2 regions of the Exiguobacterium sp. s125 genome follow, and region 2 is predicted to be linked to the other one. Evidence: riboswitches for the same ligand, from Rfam matches in the RefSeq annotation. Region 2 holds a riboswitch; the other holds the start of a gene.
The links. Region 2 has a riboswitch for thiamine pyrophosphate ahead of tenA (thiaminase II). Riboswitches for the same ligand answer to the same signal wherever they lie in the genome.
Positions count from the first base shown of each region.

Region 1 (6,162 bases), on a different contig from region 2:
ATTATCTCTGAACGTATGAGACTAAGGTATGATCATGTAACATAGAGAACAATTTAAAATTGAAATTCAAAACTAAGCATAAGAAAGGTAAGTCTTCCCCAAAAGTGAAAGTGAAATAAAAAAAAGTATGCGCCGGCGCATACTTTTTTATTTCACTTACCATAATAAACATAAAAAATTGATTTACCACGAGGAATAGCTGATGTTTAATTTAACCTTCGAAAAGAAACGAATAGTCATTAATATATCATTTATTCTTTAATTGACTGGAGTGAAGAGGTTAAAGATCATCATCACGATGTTCATAAAATATGATGAGAAAAGTTCAAGGACGGTACATGTGAATCAAAAACCTTGAATGGATAAAGAGGTTTCACGTGAAACAAGATAATATTAACTCTAATACACATTTTTTAATGAGATGATTTGATCGTTTGAAGAACGAAGTGGATTGATGGAAGGTGAATGAAAGGGTCCTCCGATTGGCTACTTGAGACATAATTCATGAGTCTTTCAGGATTACCATAAATTATGTAATAAAAAAGTGTGCGCCGGCGCACACTTTTTGGAATGAATAAGACAACAAATTGATAGAGATAAAGCGGTAGAGATTTGATCTGAAACCTCTTCAATAGAGAACGTATGATTGATATCTTCTGTGGTTTTATTCATCGTATATCAATTTTAAATTGTGTACATAAAATAAAGTTAAATTAGAATAAAAAAGGCATTTGTGTAGTTCAAATACGAAGGAGAGTTTGTTACTGACGTCAGTTCCAATCACATGCATTTCCATCGTTATCGCGGTCTAAATCATGGGGATCAACTGCCGGACCACCGGCAGCTAGATAAAAATCTTGAGAGGCTTGGGCGCTGGAAAAATCACCACAGTCGCGATCTGCTCCAGAAGGATCGTATTCAAGATCAGTTGCTACTTCTGTATCTGCTTCATCTACGTATTCCTCATCAGAGATACTCTCATCTTCATCTATCATTTCGCTACTTGCTAAAGAGGCTTTGAGTTCATCAATGTTCTCTTCTGCAGCAATGCGTTTCGTCTCTTCTTCTTTAAGTTCACTCTCTAAAGCAGCACGTTTATCTGCTTCTTCCTTGTAGCTTTCAACTGTTTGCAAACGTAATTCTTTTTCTCGTGCTAACTCCTCTTTCAATTTTTTCGTTTCTTGTTGTTGCTCTTTTAGTTTAAGTTGCGTGTCCTTTAAAGACGTTTGTAACTCCTTTGACTCTACCTTTAAAGATTCCAACATCTTTGTTTCCTTAGTAGAAGACCCGGCTTCAATTTTTTGAGGCTCATTTATTCTGTCTACCATATAGATAGAAATTGCAAAAGCAATGAATACGCCTAGCCAAACGACAAAGGTTGCGTACTTCACTGGATTTCGAAGCCTTGGTTTAAAGTAAAAGTATAGACCAATTGCTGAGATCAATAAGCCAATGAGACTCCAAAAGGTGATAGTGAAGAGTAAAAGATAGACAATAGCAATCATGATGAGAAATAATACTTTTCGGATGTTCATAAGTTCAGCTCCTTTAAAAATATTTGTATTTGTATTGTACATATTTACAAGAAAAAATAGATTAGAAATTTATAGTTCTTCTCTAAAAAATCACTTGTAACGCTCGAGTACTAATTTAAATAAAAATTTAAGCCATTACTGATCAAACATAGTTGATAGCTTTTAAAAGAATAGACTTACACCAATCAACGCGACTTAAAAATAATCAGAAAAGCTTGTATGTCGTAGTCGAGACATAAAGGAATGTTTATCAGAAAATTGGGGATGACGCGGTAGAGAAAAAAATGATTCATTACCTTGATAATGAGACAGGCTTTTAACGTATCAAAGCACTTACTCTTACGCAGTTGAGAAGAACTTCAATGCTAGTATGGTAAAGAAAATGAATCGTTGATTGATTTGGTACGTTTTTATTCAAAAAATAATAAAAGCATCAAATAGAGCACGCATGACTTTACGAAGAAACAAATCAAGTCATCAATAAGAAGAGGGAAGACGATATACTTACGGCTTAATTGGTCCCATACAATGATTACACAAGATAAGTTTTACTTATATTGCAAACATCAATGATTCGAACTTCTAGGTCACGTAATCGATCTGCAAAATCAAATCGCTCGTATATTAAGACATCATCAAAGAAAAAAATGATAATTAGGATTGTCTAGTACAAGATATGACCGTAACAAAGCAATCCGGAAAAAGTAATGAATCTATTTTTATGCTGCATATTTTTAGAAAACTATTATCGAATCAATTTCATCATCAGTGACAGGTGTTCACTAGAGCACTAAAGTGAAGGTAACTTAAATAGAATCACTAGGGGTGTTATTTAACTGAGATGAGTAGCTACTCAAACCCTTTGAACCTGAACTAGGTAGTACTAGCGTAGGGAAGTGTAAACTCTGATGAACAAGCGGAGACGATGATGTCGTTCTTTGCTATGTGATTATTTAGACGTGTGCAATAGATTTAAAGTGGTGATAGTTACTATAAAAGCAAGAATGCGGTAGAAAAGCTTATGAGTGAATTTCGTACAGAAAATGCTATTACCTTATATGCAAATGTACGAAGCAGGAAGATGTCGAGAGCATGATGCAATCCGCAACAGCACACTATGGTCAAATCGATGTTGTCGTGAATATTGAGTTAGTAGACTTCAAATTTGATCCGGTTGCTCAAAAATCGTTTATCGACTTGCAATGGAAAGATTATCAAAAGAAACTGAATGAAACATTAAAAGCGGCTTTTCACATCATCCAAAGTGTTTTGCCACAATTCATGGAACGAAACAGTGGTGGCATCATCAGAATCGGAACAAGGACATTGGATGTGATGTATTTACCTTTAATGAATGTCTTCAATTCTTTTCTCGAGAGTCCCCAGTGGTTTACGGCTTCCATATGACTTACTAAAATTTTGGCTTTTAGAGCGGCTTTGTACACCTTCTAGGAATTGATTCTGTCCTCCGTTCAAAATAAAAATCTCTGGTTTACACGTATCGATATTTTTTCACTTCCGAATACCAAACGGTATCACCTGCTACATATAAAGTTTTTTCTTTGTGATGCTGAAAGATAACGCCCATGACATTTCCCATTTTCTTTGCCATCTTTCCGTAGCCATAACGACCATCTACTTCCGTCAGTTTGACGCCTTTAAAGATCGTCGCTTGGCCTTCTTTCATGACTTCGATATTTGTAAAGCCTGTTTTTCGTGCCATATCTGCATCTTTTTTATCTTGCATTAACATTTTGATGTCTTTTGGAATTTGTTCTTTTTGCTGCTTGATCAAAGTAATCTTCATGTGTGTGGGTAATGATGACAGCGTCTACGTCATCCATAATCTTATCCACAGAGAATGGAAGGTCGACTACTGGATTTCGATCATCCCTTGTAGCGGGATCGAACGAATCAAATTCGTCCTTTTTAGAAAACATGGGATCTACTAAGAATTTTCGTCCTTTGTATCCAACTGTCACGATCGCATTTCGAATTTGTTGGACCACCACGTCCTGTTTTTTCGGTTGTAATGGATTATTGTGAAGATCCGCAAGCGGCTAATACACCGCTCAATGTGAGTGTGGTTAGAATTGCAGCTTTTTTTAATTTCGTCATTGATAAAGCACTCCTTTGTGAATAGCTGATTTTTTATTGAGTAGGTAATATCTATCCTATGAGTCGTTTGATCCCCCTTTTATTTTTGAATAGAAAAAAGCTTGATCCTGTTTATTCGCTATGAAATTTAGTATATGGTCAGTATAAGAAATCAAACAAGTATGTACTTTTTTTGCACATAATATCAGAAAGAATAGTGTTACTATGAAAACTTCAAAAGGGAATGTAGCTTATAATCAGGAAACGTTTTTTGGTTATACGCTTTCTCTTATCAATGGAAAATGGAAATTGAGGTGCAGTTATGGAAATGAAGCAGGTAGTGAATGGTTTATCTGAAATAATGGTGGAACATTGGAATACATTGAAGGAAGCTTTGTACAGTGGAGAAACAGAAGGGCTTTCATTAGAAGAAATAATTGGAAAATATACTTTTTTCAAAGTTTTTGATGATGTAGTTAATTCTATGGCATCACAATTCGAAATTTCAATTAAGGATTTAGGAAAGATTTATAGGGGCGTTGGGGTAAATGAGAAGATTGAATTAGATTTCTATCAAAGAATGATTCCTCATCTTGATTATGTGACAAATCATAATAGAATGAACCCTCCAGGTAAAGCATTTATATATTTAGGGGTAATTCCTGTTAGGAAGGGAAAATCTGAGGAAGCGGAAAAAAAGTTTATTTTAAGAACGATAGAAGCAGAACTGAGAGTTGAAAAAGGTGACTTTTATACAAGTGCGCGATTTGAATCCAATAGTGACAACAATATTTTCAATCTGGTAGGAGATTCAAGTCTGCCGATGGATATATATGATTTTGCTAGAATTTTAAAGAAAAAATCAACTGAGGAAAGAAGTCGAATTACTGCATTATTTTACTTTAACTTATTTAATAATGACCAGATATTTAAGCCTGTTCATAGTACAGAACATGATGTAAGAGCAAGGGAGTACGCCCCTTTTCAACTTTTAGCTAAATACTTTATGAGCAAAGGGTATGCAGGAATAAAATATAGAAGTACTGTACATAGAGAAGGAACGAATGTAGTAATATTCAATCCGAAAAACGTTAAATTAGTAGAATCTTCAATGGAGAAAATTGTTCGTTAAATATGAATAATTTAATTGGAAAGAAGCTGACATATAAAAGACGCCACTCTTCTTCATATTTTCAATGATCTTAAATATTTTCTGCTAAGGCATTAAATCTATATTAGTTAACATATAAGGCATTATTGGTAGTTGCATAAATAGAAGGGGAGAGAAGTTGCATTTTGACTAGCATCTACTCTCCCTTTCTGTTTGCAAAAGTGTACTTTTACGAACGCTTAAAAAGTATCTTAAAACTAAATAATTTCGTTTTATGATTTTTTTATCTATTTAATTTTTCTGGAAAAGTATTAATTACAATTTATAACATTATTTAAAAAAATGGTATAATAAAAAGAAGTGTTTAAAGGAGGCGGTCATATGAAACTAAAAAAAGTTAAAATAAACAAGTATAAAAGTTTTTTGCAAGAACAGAATGTTGATATAGAAGATAAGACTACTCGTTTAGTAGGTAAAAATGAATCAGGTAAAACTTCTTTCCTAGAAGCACTTGCTAAATTTAACTACTTCGAAGAAGATACCGAAAAGGAATTCAATGAAACTTTTGATTTTCCTAAGAATGAATTAAAAAGCTATCAGAAGAAAAAAGACCAGGTAGAGGTAGTGGAATGTACATTTGAACTTCTTCCATATCAGTTAGAGGAAATTGAAAAAGATTTAGGTAAAGGAGTTTTTCTCTCAAAAGAGATAACAGTGTCTGTTAAGTACGGTAGTAAATTAAAATCATTTGGTTATGTAAAATCTGACGAGAAAAAATTTTTGAGAAATATTTTAAAGAATTATTCTATTTATGAAGTGTCTTTGAAGGAGTTAGAAAAAACGAATAAAATAAAAGAAGCTGTTGCGTTATGTGAAGGTAATGAAGACTGCCAAGAAATTCTAGAAGAACTTAACGAAATCATAGAAAAATCAATGGAATGGAACGAACCTCTAAATGGATATATTGTATCTCAATATTTAAGAGGATGGATACCTAAGTTTTGGTACTTCGATGAGTACTACTCTATTCCTTCACGAATTAGCATTTCTAAAATGAAGGCCCAGCAAATTGATGCTACTTTTACAAAAGAAGAGTTCAATACAGCAAAAGCTTTGTTTGATTTAGCTAATATAGAAATAGATGAATTAAATGATGCGGATAGCTTTGAAGCATTTATTTCTGAATTAGAGGCAACATCCAATGAGATTACTGACAAGTTTTTAGAGTATTGGACTACAAATCAGAATCTTGAAATTAAATTTGAAATAGAACCAATTACTACTTTTGATCCTAGTAATAGAACAATCATTAGACAAGACAAAATATTAAACATCAGGATTAGAAATACTAAGCATCGAGTTTCTTTGCCTCTTAAAAACAGAAGTAAAGGTTTCATTTGGTTCTTTTCTTTCTTAGTA
Region 1 covers NZ_JACSMI010000008.1:41,946-48,107, forward strand. Annotated here, with positions in the region: gene KNQ05_RS14415 (LysR family transcriptional regulator substrate-binding protein) at 1-19, shown strand, start outside; gene KNQ05_RS14420 (hypothetical protein) at 771-1,535, opposite strand; TPP riboswitch at 2,347-2,447, shown strand; gene KNQ05_RS14425 (SDR family oxidoreductase) at 2,631-2,942, shown strand; partial or broken gene KNQ05_RS14430 (MBL fold metallo-hydrolase) at 2,849-3,547, opposite strand; gene KNQ05_RS14435 (RES family NAD+ phosphorylase) at 3,955-4,764, shown strand; gene KNQ05_RS14440 (ATP-dependent nuclease) at 5,125-6,162, shown strand, end outside.
Region 1: another riboswitch for thiamine pyrophosphate. It lies ahead of KNQ05_RS14425 (SDR family oxidoreductase); the one in region 2 lies ahead of tenA (thiaminase II).

Region 2 (6,162 bases):
CTTCTTCAAGCGCCTCGCGGGATTCAATGTCGAGGTGATTCGTCGGTTCGTCAAGAATCAGGACATTAAGCGGCGAATGGACAAGAATCGCGAGCATCAAGCGCATCTTTTCCCCGCCGCTTAACGCAGTAATCGGTAAGAAGACACGTGGACCGAAAAAGAGGAAACGGGCCAACAGGGAGCGAGCTGTTCCTTCGTCCGCCGAAACGTGTGAGCGGAAGTAATCGATCAGTCGCTCTTCACCCGGCATATCGACGTGTTGCGATAAAAATCCGACCTGATTTGACGGACCACGCGTGACACGTCCGTTCGTCGGCTGGAGTTGTCCAAGTAAGACACGTAATAACGTCGTTTTCCCACTTCCGTTCGCACCGACGATTCCAATCCGGTCACGTGCCGCGGCTTCGAAATCGAGCGACGCGAACAACTTCCGGCCGGCGACGGAAAGCGTGACATCCTCAAGACGGTAAACGATTTGACTGAGTTGCCCTTGCGACGAAAAGCGGATGTCAGGCACCGCTTTTTCCAGGAGCGGCCGTTTGAGTCGCTCAATCCGTTCGAGTGCCCGTTCCATGGCTTTTGCTTTTCGGAACAGTTTTTCGCTTGGCGGAGAGGCTTCATTTGCCCACTGGCGCAAGCGCCGAATCGCATCCTTCATCTGTTTGATTTTCTTTTGTTGTTCCGTGTAGGCGTGGAATTGTTCGAGGAGCAGGCGTTCTTTCGCGACCGTGTACGCCGAATAATTTCCTGGGTAGATTGTCAGTTCACCATCTTCAAGTTCAGCGATCAAGTTGACACTTGCGTCAAGAAACACGCGATCATGCGAGACGATGATGACAGCGCCCGGATAACTGTTTAAAAATTGTTCGAGCCATTCGATTGCTGCGAGATCGAGGTGATTCGTCGGTTCGTCGAGAATCAACAAGTCTGGTTCCACCAGCAGCATCCGGCCGAGGCAGATTTTCGTTTGTTCGCCACCACTTAATTGAGAAAAGGGACGTGTCAGCAAGGCATCGAGGTGGAGTCCGTTAATCATGCGCTGGATTTTCGAGTCGAGCAGGTAACCGTCCTGTTGTTCGAATTGTTCGGTCACACGCGTATACTCATTTAGCACATCGTCCAGGTGGTCAGCACTTGCCATTTGTTGTTCAAGCTGATGCATCGTCGTCCGTAAGGCGACGATTTGGGCAAATGCGGTCCAGAGAACATCAAGGCCCGTCAATTCTTCTGCGAACTGTGGAATTTGAGCCAAATAACCGATGGAAAGTCCTTTTTTGAGATAAAGGGTTCCGCTGTCCGCTGTTTCGAGTTGCGCGATTAAACGCAGTAACGTGGTTTTTCCGGTTCCGTTTCGACCGATCAATCCGATGCGGTCAGCTTGTTTAAGATAGAGCGAGACATCGGTTAAGACGGATGCTCCCCCAAATTGTTTTGTCAGGTGTTGGATGTCGCAAATCATGATCAGTAACTTCCTTTCATGCGCATCAAAAAACGGAGAACGCAAATAGCGCTCTCCGTTTACCGTAAAAGGTGCGCTTTGCTTTATTTTTCAGATGGATGTTCCTAAGAAAAGGGCAGACTCGTCCTTTAGAACGCCATTTCATGAAAAATCGCGCGCAACAGATAAAGTTGTTCCATCAACCATTGCTTACACGCAGCAAAACCCATCTTTTACACCACCTTTTCGTTTCGATAAAGTTAGTTTACCATGTTTTGAACTGAAAATGAAATCGTTTTCAGTTACTTGAACAGTCCGGAAATCGAGTTAAAGAACTTACTTAAGCCGTCAAACAGTTTTGCAAAAAATCCTTTCGTTTCTTCGGAGGTCGCGAACGCGTGGATATCTTGCCCGGCACCCTTTAATCCGGTCTCGATTTGTCCCCAGTTCAAGTCAGCTTTCTCCATTTGACTGAACAATGACGTCAACCGCTCCATTTGGGCGTCCGACAACTGGATGTTGTTATTTTGAATGACTTGGATGATGACATTCTCGATATCGACTTTGGTTTCCGGCTTTTGTTTGGCGATCTCTGCTTTGATTTCATTCATCAGTTCGGCGACTTTGTCCGTCCCGACCGTTTTTCCGACATCGGAAGTGACCGATAACTCTTGTTGGGCTAAATCTTTTCGTTCATCCGTCAATTTAATGCCGGTCTCAGCCGACGTTTGATCGTATGCTTTCATGATCCCCGTCAAAGCAGAGGTCCCGGTGACTTTATAAGGGGAAGTGATTGTGATGTCGGCGTCCGTTACGCCTGCAGTGACGAGCGCGTTCAAGTACATGTCTTTTGTTACCCAGGTAATGTTTTCGGTCGCGACAGATAAACCGTCGCCTTTTTCAGCGAGTTCGATTTTTGCGGAAGAGTACATATTGCCGCCGAGTTGCGATTGGGGAACGTTTTTCCCTAAATATTTTTCTTCATCCGCTGCCGTGGCGATGACGGGCGTAATGCCTTCCGGCGCATTCAATCGGGCGAGTACCCAGGCTTTATCCTTTGCCCCGAGCGATTCACCAAGCGTGATGATTGTTTTATCGACGACTTGCTCTGCTGAAGCAGCAGTCGGTAGAAGTAAACTTGTCGCTAAAAGCGTCGTGGTCATGATTTTTGTTGCTTTATTCATAGTATAAATCCTCCGAGTATAGTAGGTAGTATCAGGTGCTAATTTCATTGTAAGTGACGTCTTCCAGAACGGAATCGGTCTTGAGGCGGAATGAACCGCCCACCTCGTGTCCCTAATCCTATACTACATTTCATTTAAAATCCTGATCATGTGACTGAAAAAATGATATAGTGAAGAGGAATTAAATAATGACCACTAGGGGAGTCGGTAGGCCGACTGAGACGACGAAGACGTTCGGACCCTTTGAACCTGATTAAGTTTGGACTTACGGAGGGAAGTGGCGTGAATATCTCTCTTGTTGTCTCTTCACGTCATGCCCTGTTCGTAGGGTGTGGCGTTTTTTGATTCAACAAAAGGGGGAATTAGGTTGAAATTCAGTCAAGAAATTCGGCAAGCCGCAAAAACATATTGGGACAGCAGTTTTTCCCATCCATTCGTCACAGGCATTGGTGACGGGACGTTACCGCTCGAAAAATTTCGACATTATGTCATGCAGGATGCGTATTACTTAAAACATTTCGCAAAAATTCAAGCCCGGGCCGCCTCAAAGGCAACGGATTTTGCGACGATCGCGGAACTCGCGGAACATGCGACATCGACCTATGCGGCTGAGCTATCACTCCATCAATCGTTTTTTGAACCGCTCGCTATTACGGAAGCGGATTTAGCAGCGTTCGAACCGGCACCGACTGCGTATGCCTATGTCTCACATATGCATCATGCGAGCGAGGGGACACTCGGGGAAACGATTGCAGCGATTTTACCGTGTTACTGGCTTTATTATGAAGTCGGACAACAACTGTTGACGAAGTCACCGGCGTCACCGATTTATCAACAGTGGATTGCAACATACAGCTCGGAATGGTTCGAACGGGTCGTCTTTGAACAGGTCGACCGGCTGGATGCTTTGGCGGCGCAAGCGACTGAAGCAGAACGGGAACGGATGAAACACCATTTCGTCAGAAGCTGTTATTACGAATTGATGTTTTGGGAAATGGGCTGGACGGAAGAAACGTTTGAACGTCTCTTTACACAAGTTACGCGTCAACCAAAAGTAACGAAACGATAAGTACAGCTTTAGCCGCTGTTGATCAGCGCGATCAGACGGCAGACTGCACAAAACCTGAGCAATTTTCAGCTTTCGTAAAGAAAGTCATGGCAATCGCTCAGGTTTTTTTGTTGGTGGATTACAGGCATGATGAAAATTCTGGTAAGGAAATCAGCTGTACCGTTCAATCAAATCGTTTAATTGTTGTTTGACGGCGTTTCGGTCCATCAAATCGTGGTTCGATAAGGATAGCTTCGTCATCGTCTCATCCGCACCCGCCATCTCACTGAAGAGCGAACCTAAGTCGTGGGCACGACGGTCGATTTGCAAGACGATGTCGATGCCGGTACGGTCTTGGAGCATGATGAGTTCGACTTCATCGAGTTTATGGGCGAAGTACGTATTGCGTGCCGAATACTCGAGTTCCTGGGCGATCGGTAAATCCTTCCGGTAACGCCCGGGAAGTTTTTCCGTGTCCGCTTTCTTGAGTCGGAAGCCAAGTTCTTCCATCGCTTCTAAGATAACGGATTGGAGGTCATTGGCTTGGACGATGATGGCGTCCCGGTCTGACGGATCGACCGCCTGGGCGATATCGAGACCCGTTTCAATCCATGACTTCGATTGACTGACCGAGAGCGGCGTATTGAATGGTACTTGAAGCGTAAACGGAATTTCGCGTTCGACACCTGCTTCAATCGTAAAGGCGGCTTCGTTTAGCGAAAAACGATCGAGTGTGAACGTCGTAAATGTCGTGCTGTCCCTGACTTCTTCTTTATATTGTGTATTAAACGCTAAATAAATCCGATCGATTTCTTGGTCGACATTGCCGCCTTTAATATGGACGGTTCCGTGAATCTGTCCGCCTGGCTCACAGCGTTCGCTGTCGAGTCGTGTATCGACTGTGGCGGCACCGATTCCGATTTGTGATAAAAGTTTTTTGAACATCGTTCGTTCCTCCTTTAATGATGAAGCTACCTTACTTGTCGAATAGGGTGGAATTTGCTACAGTTTCGAAAGAACAATCAGAAAAGGACGGGACTACAGTGGAATTACACCAAGTAAAAGAATTACTCACTCAAAAGCTCGAGGCTGCTGCTCTCGTGCATGCAACGATTAGTGGTCCGCGCCAAAAGTCGAATGATCTTCGAAGAATCAAACTAAAACCGATTCTATTGAAAGATACGTATGCAATCCAGTTAGAGTTTCAATATGAACGGATAATTAAACACGAAAATTTGTCGGTTGATGAATTTTTAGAACGACTCGACGGATTGATGGAGGAATTCCGTCAATTTTTATTCCGTTTCGAGACGGAAGAAGTTCAGTTCCAGTTATCCAAAAAAATGAAAGTATCGTTAAAAACAACGCAACAGTCACCCCTGCAAGCAGAACTGTCGCATAACCGTAAAAAAAGTCATCTCCTTGAAGATGGTGTCGTCGTTCCGTTTTTAGTCCGACTCGGTGTCATGACGGAAGACGGACAAGTCAAACGGCAAAAGTACGATAAATTTAAACAAATCAATCGGTTCCTGGAGTTCGTCGAAGATAGTATTTCCGCGTTACCGACAGACCGAACGTTACGGATTCTTGATTTCGGTTGTGGAAAATCGTACTTGACGTTTGCCTTGTATCATTATTTAAGTGTCGTCAAAGGCTTCGACTTGAAAGTGACCGGACTTGATCTCAAAAAAGAAGTCATCGAAGAATGTACAGCGATTGCGCGCGATCTCGACTATACGAATCTCGAGTTTCGTGTCGGGGACGTCCATGATTATAACGAAGATACAGAGGTTGACTTAATGGTGACGCTTCATGCCTGTGACGTCGCAACGGATGTTGCACTTGCCCGCGCCGTTGATTGGAATGCGTCTGTCATCTTAAGTGTCCCGTGTTGTCAAAAAGAACTCAATCGTCAACTCGACTGTTCACCACTCGACGTCATGTTGCAACACGGGCTGATTCAAGAGAAGTTCGCTTCGCTTGCGACGGATTCGATCCGTGCCGAAATCTTGACGCTCGTCGGTTACGAGACACAATTGCTTGAATTCATTGATTTAGAGCATACACCAAAAAATGTCTTGATTCGTGCGTATAAAAATGACCGTCAGCCGTCGGAAGAAAAAATTGACCGTTACGTCGCCTTCCGTGATCTACTACATGCGAAACCATATTTGGCGCAAGAATTAAGCGGCAGACTTGGACAGATTTCATCTAAACTCGTACAATAAGGAAGAGAACGAATAAGGGAGGAATTAGACCGATGGATTTCCAAATGTATTTTGAAGACGTCGTCCAGACAGCACGTAAAGAAGCGGCAGCTGCTGGTTTTGAAGAATTAACGACAGCTGAAAGCGTCGATGACGCGATGAAGCGTGAAGGATTGACACTTGTCCTTGTCAACTCAGTATGTGGATGTGCAGGTGGGATTGCTCGCCCGGCAGCTGCTTACGTCAATCGAATGGAAGGCGTGAAGCCAGATCATTTCGTAACGG
Region 2 covers NZ_JACSMI010000002.1:284,637-290,798, forward strand. Annotated here, with positions in the region: gene abc-f (ribosomal protection-like ABC-F family protein) at 1-1,459, opposite strand, end outside; gene KNQ05_RS09110 (DUF1002 domain-containing protein) at 1,741-2,622, opposite strand; TPP riboswitch at 2,810-2,915, shown strand; gene tenA (thiaminase II) at 2,990-3,691, shown strand; gene KNQ05_RS09120 (sporulation protein) at 3,842-4,615, opposite strand; gene KNQ05_RS09125 (class I SAM-dependent methyltransferase) at 4,714-5,898, shown strand; gene KNQ05_RS09130 (BrxA/BrxB family bacilliredoxin) at 5,931-6,162, shown strand, end outside.